One region of the Marmoricola sp. URHA0025 HA25 genome, then DNA from elsewhere that is predicted to be linked to it. Evidence: predicted binding sites of a transcription regulator. Region 1 holds the regulator's gene; the other holds the start of a gene.

What was found. Region 1 encodes LexA, which represses DNA repair genes until DNA is damaged. Its sites were predicted from a motif close to TCGAACANNTGTTCGA; they were not measured.
Region 2: the regulator LexA is predicted to act here: its motif matches at 2,810-2,825, upstream of ACVW00_RS14930 (HNH endonuclease signature motif containing protein).

The regions. Positions count from the first base shown of each region.
Region 1 is NZ_JBSSCD010000001.1:1,025,799-1,030,595, reverse strand. It holds gene ACVW00_RS04965 (LysM peptidoglycan-binding domain-containing protein) at 1-273, opposite strand, end outside; gene ACVW00_RS04960 (GNAT family N-acetyltransferase) at 495-1,259, shown strand; gene lexA (transcriptional repressor LexA) at 1,465-2,208, shown strand; gene ACVW00_RS04950 (hypothetical protein) at 2,401-2,853, opposite strand; gene ACVW00_RS04945 (MFS transporter) at 2,997-4,256, shown strand; gene ACVW00_RS04940 (carbohydrate kinase family protein) at 4,277-4,797, shown strand, end outside.
Region 2 is NZ_JBSSCD010000001.1:3,025,544-3,030,340, reverse strand. It holds gene ACVW00_RS14940 (VWA domain-containing protein) at 1-773, shown strand, start outside; gene ACVW00_RS14935 (nuclear transport factor 2 family protein) at 770-1,168, opposite strand; gene ACVW00_RS14930 (HNH endonuclease signature motif containing protein) at 1,232-2,596, opposite strand; gene ACVW00_RS14925 (MXAN_6640 family putative metalloprotease) at 3,415-4,797, opposite strand, start outside.

The DNA.
Region 1 (4,797 bases):
CTTGCCGGGCTCGGCGACCTGGCCGGCGATGCCGTAGAGGGTGTCGCCCTCCTGGACCTCGACGACGCGGACCGGGTCGGGCGTGCCGGCGTCGTGGGTCGCCGTGGCCCAGCCGCCGAAGGCGACCATCACCACGAACGCGGCCGCCAGGAACGCCAGCACGAACACGACGCGACCGCGCTGCGTGAGCCGGACGGTGGTGCGCCGGGCAGCTCGCGGGCGCCGCGTCGGGCTCACGAAGTCGAAGGCGGGCGAGATGCTCAGCGTGCTCATGTCTCTCTCCTGGGGGAAGTCAGGTTGTCTCTGCTGTTTCTCAGTGCTGTTTCTACGGCCGAGCACCGACAGAACCGCTGCCGGGTCGCTCAGACGTTCGATCGAACACATGTACGACGATAGAACACGCGTTCGAGGAACGCAAGAACATATGTTCGAGCGCTCTCGGGCGGGTTTCGACAAGCGCAACCACCGGCCGATCGGGTGGGGTTGACTACCCCATGACCGATCCCCGCATCGCCCCGGTCGAGGACAACCTGCTCGCCTTCTTCACCGGCGCCGGCGACCACCCGATGTTCCGCCGCGATCCGGACACGGACGTCGACGCGATCCGCAGCGACGTGCCGTTCCCGATGTTCAACTGCGTCACCGGCGCGCACTTCGGGGCGGACGCCCGGCGGCGGACCGAGGAGGTGGCGGACTCGTTCATCGGAGCCGGGCTGCCGTGGCTGTGGTGGGTCACGCCGTCGCACACGTCGCCGGAGCTGGAAGCGGCGCTGACGGAGCGCGGGCTCGAGCACGAGGACGTCCCGGGCATGTACGCCGACCTGACCACCGCTCCCCCGGTCCCCGAGGTCGCCGGGTTGAGCATCGAGCAGACCACCGACGCACGCGCCTTCGTCGCGATGATGGTCACCGGCTTCGGCCTGCCCGAGTCGGTGCGCGAGCCGATGAGCGAGGTGATGAGCGTCTTCCAGGGAGCGGTCAACGTGATCGGCTCGCTCGACGGACGCCCGGTCGCGTGCGGCACGGCGTACCTCACCGGCACCACCGCGGGCCTCTACAACATCGCGACCCTGGAGGACGTCCGTGGCCGTGGCATCGGGTACGCCGTGACACAGCGGCTGCTGCAGCTGGCGCACGCCGCCGGGGCCGAGCACGCGGTCCTGCACTCCAGCGAGTCCGGCCGGCCGGTCTACGAGCGCGCCGGCTTCGTCGAGGTCTGCAACGTGCCGCAGTACGTCTGGATGCCCCCGGAAAACTGACCCGGCCCTGCCCTTACGGCCGGGCCCGTTCCGGGTCTAGGTTGAAGACAGGACCCCGTGATCGTTCGGCGCTGCGTGAGCGTACGCCGACCCACGCAGCGCCGATCCCGGGCTCGTCCGGAGCCCTTTCCGGGCCCGCGAACCGCCCGACACGCCGTTCGAACATGTGTTTGAACTCCGCCGTCGATGGGTCTACCGTCGGCCCATGGCCTCCGATCGCATCCGCCCCTCCGCAGCCAAGCGCTCCAACGTCAGCGAGCTGCCCGACGCGCCGCCCGACGCGACCGGGCTCACCCCGCGCCAGCAGCGCATCCTCAACGTGCTCCGCGAGTCGATCGAGCAGCGCGGCTACCCGCCCAGCATCCGCGAGATCGGCGACCTGGTCGGGCTGGCCAGCTCCTCCAGCGTGGCCCACCAGCTGCGGGTGCTCGAGGCGAAGGGCTTCATCAAGCGCGACCCCAACCGGCCGCGCGCGCTCGAGGTGTTCATCCCCGAGCTGATGGCGGCGCGGCGCGCGATCGCCAGCGCCGACGAGCACGGCTTCGACCCGACCGGCATCGGCGACGCCGTGCCGGAGGCCACCCAGGTGCCGCTGGTCGGCCGGATCGCGGCCGGTGGCCCGATCCTCGCGGAGGAGCGCGTCGAGGAGATCTTCCCGCTGCCCAAGACGCTGGTCGGCGAGGGCACGCTGTTCATGCTCGAGGTCGCCGGCGACTCGATGATCGACGCGGCGATCTGCAACGGCGACTACGTGGTCATCCGCCAGGAGCAGACTGCGGACAACGGCGAGATCGTCGCGGCGCTGATCGAGGGTGAGGCCACGGTCAAGACGCTGCAGCGCAAGGACGGCCACGTGTGGCTGCTCCCCCACAACGACGCCTACGAGCCGATCAACGGTGACAACGCCACCATCCTGGGTGTGGTCACCGCCGTGCTGCGCAAGGTCTGAGCCGCGGCCCTGCGAGGGACGAGCAGGGTCGCGACGCGAAGAGGTTGATCTCGACTGAGCTCGATCCGGTGGAGGGAGCCTGCGGGTGAGCGTGCGAACCCGCAAACGGCGGCTCGAAACCTGAGTTTCGACAGGCTCGACCACCGGCTTCACGAGTGCCCGGCGATGCGACATCGCCGGGCACTCGTGCGCTCAGGCCGCCGCAGCCTGCGCGGCCGGGCCGTCGCCGTCGTGGTCGCCACCGCCGGCCGGCGCCGACTCGGTGCCGGTGACCGCGAACGACTTGTCCACCTCGACGGTGACCGGCTTGCCGGCCACGAGGAGGTGCGCCTCGTAGACACCGTCGGAGTCGGTCTCGACCCGCTGGAAGGTGGCGTCGGGGTACTTCGCCTTCACGGCCGCCGTCACCTTGTCCTTGGTGTCCCCGGTGAGCAGCTTCTCGTCGCTCCTCATCGGTTTGGTCGGGTCAGTGTTGCCGTTCGGCGCGCCGGTGCCGGCCGGGGCGCCGCCGTACGACGACGTACCCGTCGCCGCCGACCCGGTGTCGTCCGCGGCATTGGCGGACATCCCGGTCATCAGGACGCCGCCGGCGACCAGGCCGGCGATGCCGGTCGACGCGAGCAGGGCGATTGACTTCTTCTGCATGTTCCCTCCTGGTGGGTTGTCGCCGGCAAGCGTCGCCACGGTTGCTGTCCGCACGATCAACCCGTGCTGGCAAGGTGCTGTGCGTCCGGAAGCGGGCCGAAAACCAGAGGCGGCCGAGCGACGCGCGGACGTAGGTTCGAGCCGTGACCTCGCAGACCGTGACGCCCGCCCGGCTCACGCGTCGAGGGATCCCGACCGACTCCACGCTGCGCGTCCTGGCGCTCGGCACGCTGGTCAACCGCGCGTCCGGCGGAGCGGTGTTCACCACCTTCGCGCTGTACTTCACCCGCCACGTCCACCTCGAGCCCGCTCAGGTCGGCATCGCCCTGTCGATCGCGGCTGTGGCAGGCGCCCTCGCGCAGGTGCCCGGCGGTCAGTGGGCCGACGCCCGCGGACCCCGCGAAGTGATGCGCGACCTCACCGTCCTCACCGGGATCGCCACCGCCGGGCTGGCGATCGCCCGCAGCTTCTGGGCCCTGGTCGTGGCGATCTCGCTCGTCGCGGCGGCGCAGATGGCGGCCAACGCCGTGCGCAACGGCTACATCGCGCGGATCGCGGTCGGCGGTCAGGGCGTCCCGTTCAAGGCCTACCTGCGCGCGGTCACCAACGTCGCGATGACCTTCGGTGCGCTCCTCGGCGGGATCGCGCTCTGGATCGACGAGCCGTGGGCCTACGTCGGGGTGTTCCTCCTCGACGCCGCCACCTCGCTGCTCACCGGCCTGCTGTTCAACCGGCTCCCGCACCTGTCCGGAGCGCCGGCCCGCGCGGACGGCGAGCCGCGGCTCGGCGTCGTACGCGACCTCCCGTACGTCGCCGCGACCCTCCTCACCGCCGTGCTGTTCATGCACTTCGTGGTGCTCGAGATCGGCATCCCGCTGTGGATCAGCGAGCACACGACGGCGCCGACCTCGATGGTCGCGATCATGCTCGGCCTCAACACGATTGCGGTCGCGCTCTTCCAGGTCCGGCTGAGCCGCGGCGCCGAGGACGTCACCTCCGGCGCGTCGGCGGTGCTGCGCGGCAGCGCGTGGATCGCGGCGTCGTTCGTGCTGATCGCGTTCACCGACGGCATCGCGCGCGGTGCCGCGATCGTGGTGCTGCTGCTGTCGGCGTCCGTGCACGTGGTCGGCGAGATGGTCTCCAGCAGCGGGCAGTGGGGCGTGTCGATGGGGCTCGCGCCGGTCGAGCGGCAGGGGCAGTACCAGGGCTTCGCCGCCCTCGGCTTCAGCCTGTCCCGGGTCGCGGCGCCGACCCTGATCACCACGCTCTGCATCCAGTGGGGGCGGCCGGGCTGGTTCGTGCTCGCCGGCCTGGTCCTGGCCTCGGGCCTCTTGATGAAGCCGGTCAGCGCCTGGGGGCTGGCGACCCGGGAGAAGTACGGCGCCGCCACCGCCACCGGATAGCCCGGCACTAGGCTCCGGGAGTGAGCACCCCCGGAGACGTCGTCGTGGTCGGCGGCATGAACATGGACACCTTGGCCAGGATCACCGGGGACACGGTGCCGGGGAGCAGCAACCCCGGCGCGACGGCGATCGCCCACGGCGGCGTCGGACGCAACGTGGCCGAGAACCTCGCCCGCCTGGGCAGCCCGGTCCGGCTGATCGGCGTGGTCGGCCAGGACGACCCCGGCACCGCGCTGCTCGAGCAGCTCGGCCTCCTCGACGTCAACCTCCGCGGCGTACGCCGGTCGGCCGACTGTGCGACCGGGACCTACACCGCCGTGCTCGACCACGACGGTGGCCTCGTCATCGGTGTGGCCGACATGGCCGCGACCGACAGCCTCGGCCCCGAGGACGTGAGTCGCGAGTCGCTACGTGGTGCCGGCTGGCTGGTGCTCGACGGCAACCTCCGCACCGACACGATCGCCCACTGCCTCGCTCTGGCCGAGGAGCAGGCCGTGCCGGTCGTGCTCGACCCGGTCGGCGTGACCAAGGCGGCCCGGCT
Region 2 (4,797 bases), 2.0 Mb from region 1:
GGACGATCATGAACGCCGTCGTGAGGGAGGCCTCCGCCCCGGGGTGGTCGAGCAGCGAGCTTGCGAGCGATCAGTCGAGACCTGTGGTGCGGCTCCAGATCGACGACGTCGAGGTCCAGGAGACCGAGGCCCGCACCCAGGCTGCCGTCGCGCTGCTGGTGGACACCTCGTTCTCGATGGCGATGGACGGGCGCTGGGTGCCGATGAAGCGCACCGCCCTCGCGCTGCACCAGCTGATCAGCACGCGCTTCCGCGGGGATCACCTCCAGCTGATCGGCTTCGGCCGGTACGCCGAGGTGATGGAGATCGAGCAGCTCACCGCTCTCGACGCGATGTGGGCGAAGGGCACCAACCTGCACCACGCGCTGCTCCTGGCGAACCGGCACTTTCGCAAGCACCCGAACGCGCAGCCGGTGCTGCTGGTCGTCACCGACGGTGAGCCGACGTCGCACCTCGAGCCCGACGGTGAGGTGTACTTCTCCTACCCGCCGCATCCGCTGACGATCGCCTACAGCGTCAAGGAGCTCGACAACGCGGGCCGGCTCGGTGCCCAGACCACTTTCTTCCGGCTCGGCGACGACCCCGGGCTGGCGCGGTTCGTCGACTCGATGGCGCGCCGCGTGGACGGCCGGGTCGTGGCGCCCGAGCTCGACGACCTCGGGGCCGCGGTGGTGGGCAGCTACCTGGGCTCGCGAGGCGGCGGCACCGGGTCGTCGTACGCGGACGAGTTCGGTGGCTGGTTCGGCGGCGATCGCGGCTTCTGGGTCGGTTAGCCGGCGAGCTTCTCGAGCTCCTCGCGCATGCGTGCCATCACCGCTTCGAGCGCCCTGATCGGCCTGATCATCACCGTGAACTCGACGATCAGGCCGTCGTCGTCCCAGCGGATCAGGTCGATGCCTTCGACCTCTCGCCCGTCGACGGTGCTCGTGAAGCGCAGGACCGCGTCGCGATCGCGCGCCCACTCGTCGTGGTAGATCACCTCGGGCCCGAGCACCGCGAGCGCGCCGGTGAGGTACGCCGCGACCATGTCACGGCCCTCCTGCGGCTTGTGCACCGCCGGCGAGTGGAAGACCGCGTCCGCGGCGATACAGCCGGGGAGCAGGCCCGGGTCGCGCGTCTCGACGACTTCGTGCCAGCGCTTGAGGCCGATCTCGGCCGGAGTGTCCATGGACGCAAGGCTAGGGCCGCTGTCGCATGCCTGTGGCCCCGCCGGGTCCCGGCGGGGTGTGGGTCAGCTGGTTCGTCGTGGGGGTGGGTCGACCGGGGCCGGGGTGAGGTCTTGGGTGCCGGTGGTGTCGCGGAGGTAGGTGTATCCGTAGGGGGAGCGCCACAGGTAGGCACCGAGCTCGAGCATGGTGTAGGTCCAGTTGCCGTGGGTCTTCATCCGGTGGTGGCGTCGGCACAACGGGGCGAGGTTCTCGGTGCTGGTCTGGCCCGGTGGCCCGTCGGGGTCGTAGGCGATGACGTGGTCCTTGTCGCAGGACCGGGCGGATCGTTGGCACCACGGGAACACACACGTGTTGTCGCGTAGCTCGACGTGTTCGGCGATCCGGTCAGGGACCCGGTAGGCGTCGGTTTCGAGGTGCTGGTTGAGGTCGATGACGGGTTTGACGACGATCCGGGACGTCTCGGGGCGCCCGCACCAGTCAGCGACCTGCCCGGCGGTGAGGACCTGTCCGCCGGCGTTGTCCAGCAGCACCGGGGTATTGGGGTCACCGGTGGCCAGGGCGTCGGCGGAGAGGTGCACGAACAGCACCACCTCCCGGCCACCGCGACGCCGGGGCCGGATCACCCGCCCGGTCTCGGACCGCACCACGTCAGCTGGCCCGCCGGGCTCCAGCGGCAGCGTGTGTTCCCCGCGGGCGATCATCCCGACCGCGGCCGCTCTTCGGGCGTCCAGGGGTTCGGTGGAGCCGAGGTCGGCGAGCTGTTGGGCACCAGCGGTGACGGCGTCGGCGAGGTCCAGGGCGTCGGCGAGGTCCAGCTCTCCGTGGACCCGGGAGGTGCCGGCGAAGGAGACCTGGTCGTGCTCGATGCTGAAGTACCGCTGGTCCGCAGCCCGGGCACGTTCTTCGGCGGCGAACTCGGGCATGAACCGGGCGATGGCCTGGTCGACCAACCGTTGGGTCTGGACCGGTCCGGTCTTGTGCGCGAACGGCGCCAGCTGGGCATCCACGAACTGGGCGGCCTCGAAACTCAGGTGCAGGGTGGCTTCGGCGATCCGCTTGGCCCGCCAGGCCACCAGGGTGCCTTCCTGGACCCGGAACCAGGTCTTCGGCAACCGGTGGGCCAGCTCGAGGGCACAGGCGATCAGGTCGCGTCCGGACCGGTCGGTCAGACCCAGGGCGGTGGCGAACTCCCCGACCGCGAACTCCGAGACCCACGGGCACCCTTCCCCGCCGATCGGGATCCCGGTGTCGCGGCCCTCGGCGACCACCCAGGTCGCCGCCATATCCAGGTCGTCGACGACATGGAGGTGGGCCCACTCCAACGCGGCGGCCAGCACCCCGGCTTCGGCAGTGTTGGCCTGGGTGCGGAACGCTCGGGCAGCACCCAGCACGGCGGCTGCGTCCAGAGTGGTGGTGCCCGAGTCCATGTGATGAATCTAGGGGTGGCCACCGACAGAACCGGCCCGGTTTCGCCTTGCCGGGATGGGAATCGGAGAACTTTCTCGAAGAATCTTGGTGGGGTCTCTGCCGCATCTCACCGGGTCTCGACCGGCCGCTCGCAGGCTCGCTGCTCGACCACCAGTGGTCGGGTCCCTGCCCGACCTCACCGGGTCTCGACTGATCGCTCGCAGGCTCGCTGCTCGACCACCTGGTTGCGACCGCACCCGACCGCCAGGCCCAGCCCCGCGGCGTACTGCGTCGTCGTTGCCAAGAACCCGACCACCCATGGACTCGAGGTCTCGGCTGGTCGCTCGCAGCCTCGCTGCTCGACCACCCGGGATTCGGTCCCTGCCCGCCGTCACCAGGTCTCGTCTGATCGCTCGCAGGCTCGCTGCTCGACCACCCGTGGTCGGGTACCTGCCCGACCTCACCAGGTCTCGACTGGCCGCTCGCGAGCTCGCTGCTCGACCACCTGTGCTCGGGTCCCTGCCCCAGTTCACCGGGTTTCGAGACGGTCGCTGCGCGACCTCCTCAACCACCCACGCAGCCGAACCGCACCCGACCACCCAGCCCAGCCCCGCGGCGTACTGCGTCGTCGCTGCCAAGAACCCGACCACCCACGGACTCGAGGTCTCGACTGGTCGCTCGCGAGCTCGCTGCTCGACCACCCGGGGTTGCGATCCCGCCCCGACCACCCAGCCCAGCCCCGCGGCGTACTGCGTCGTCGTTGCCAAGAACCCAACCACCCACGGACTCGAGGTCTCGACTCCTCAACCACCCGCGTTCGGTCCCTGCCTGAGCCCCCTCAGGACACCGGGAGCCGGACCTTCGCGCTCACGCTGAACCGGAGGCCGTCGTCGGTGCTGTGGCCGCCACAGGAGTACAGGTAGCCGGGGTCGGTGCCGCAACCGGTCATGCGCGTGCTGGCATTCGTCAGGGTCACGACGACCGAGCTGACCGTGCGGCGGTCGAACCTGACTCGCACGACGCCGTCGCCGGCGGCGTCCAGGGGCACCTCGACGACCCGTACGGTGCCGTTGCGGCGACGCACCTGCACGCTCGCCTGTGGTACGCCGGAGAGTGCCGGGCCATCCACCCTGACGCGCAGCTTCGTGTGCCGGGGGAGCCGTCCGGAGGGCTGGATGAGCATGTCGGCGTTCGCGAGGTGATCGAGTACGACGGACTGGGTGCCGGTCGTGCGGTGCCGCCGGCTCAACCCCTGGACCTCCCACCACGCGGGTGGCGGGTAGAGCGCCCGGTCGTCGTAGGAGGTCGCCGGCAACGTGTTCCAGACGCCGAACCGCGCGAAGGCGCGCCCGAACGACCAGCCGCGCTCGGCGAGGGCGGCCGCGACCGCTTGCAGCGAGTAGTAGTCGCCGTCGGCGTACTCCCACACCCGCCGAACGATCGCCGGACCGCCGAGCTGGCCGGACAGGAACTTCCAGAACAGCACGGCCCCGTAGCGGTAGAAGAGGTCGGAGGAGTTGGCTCCGGCGTAGTCCTCGGACGTCTCGGGGTGGGTGATCGCGCTGAGCCGCACGTACTGCAGGTAGTCGTTGATCTGCGGGTACACCTGCTCCTCGGCCCACACCGCCGAGCCCTCCATGAGCCAGGTGTCCTCGTCGGTGTCGTAGCCGAACTGCACGGCGTGGAAGAACTCGTGTGCCGCGGTCACGCTGAGGGAGTTGATCGCCGCTGCGCCGCCGAACTCAGCGGGGTCGAAGTCGTCGTCGAGCACGCACGAGGACGTGGAGTGCCGGGAGCTCTGGGCCGGTGCGCATGCCCCGTAGTAGCCCTGGTTGCCGATCTCCTGGAGGTAGACGTCGAAGAGCCCGTCGGCGTCGGGGAGAGGTGCGCGGAAACCCAGTCCGTCCACCTCGACGATCCAGACGTGCTCGAGCGTGTCCGAGGTCGTCTGCGCCCAGGCCGTGTTGCCGTTCGAGTAGTGCACGCAGAAGTGCGCGGACGTGATCACTGCGGGGCCGAGGAGTACGCCGGCACAGCTCCCGCTCGGGCCCGGCACCGTCATGCCGATCAGCCCGAGGGCCAGGGTCCGCTCGGCGCTGTCGAGCGCCGGCAGCGCCCGGCGCAGGTCCCGCAGCTGGAGCGTGAGATCGGTTGCGGGAGCCGGCCGGGCGGCGGGCTTCCGGGTCACCGCCCTCTGGACCCGCTCGAGGACTGCGCGGGC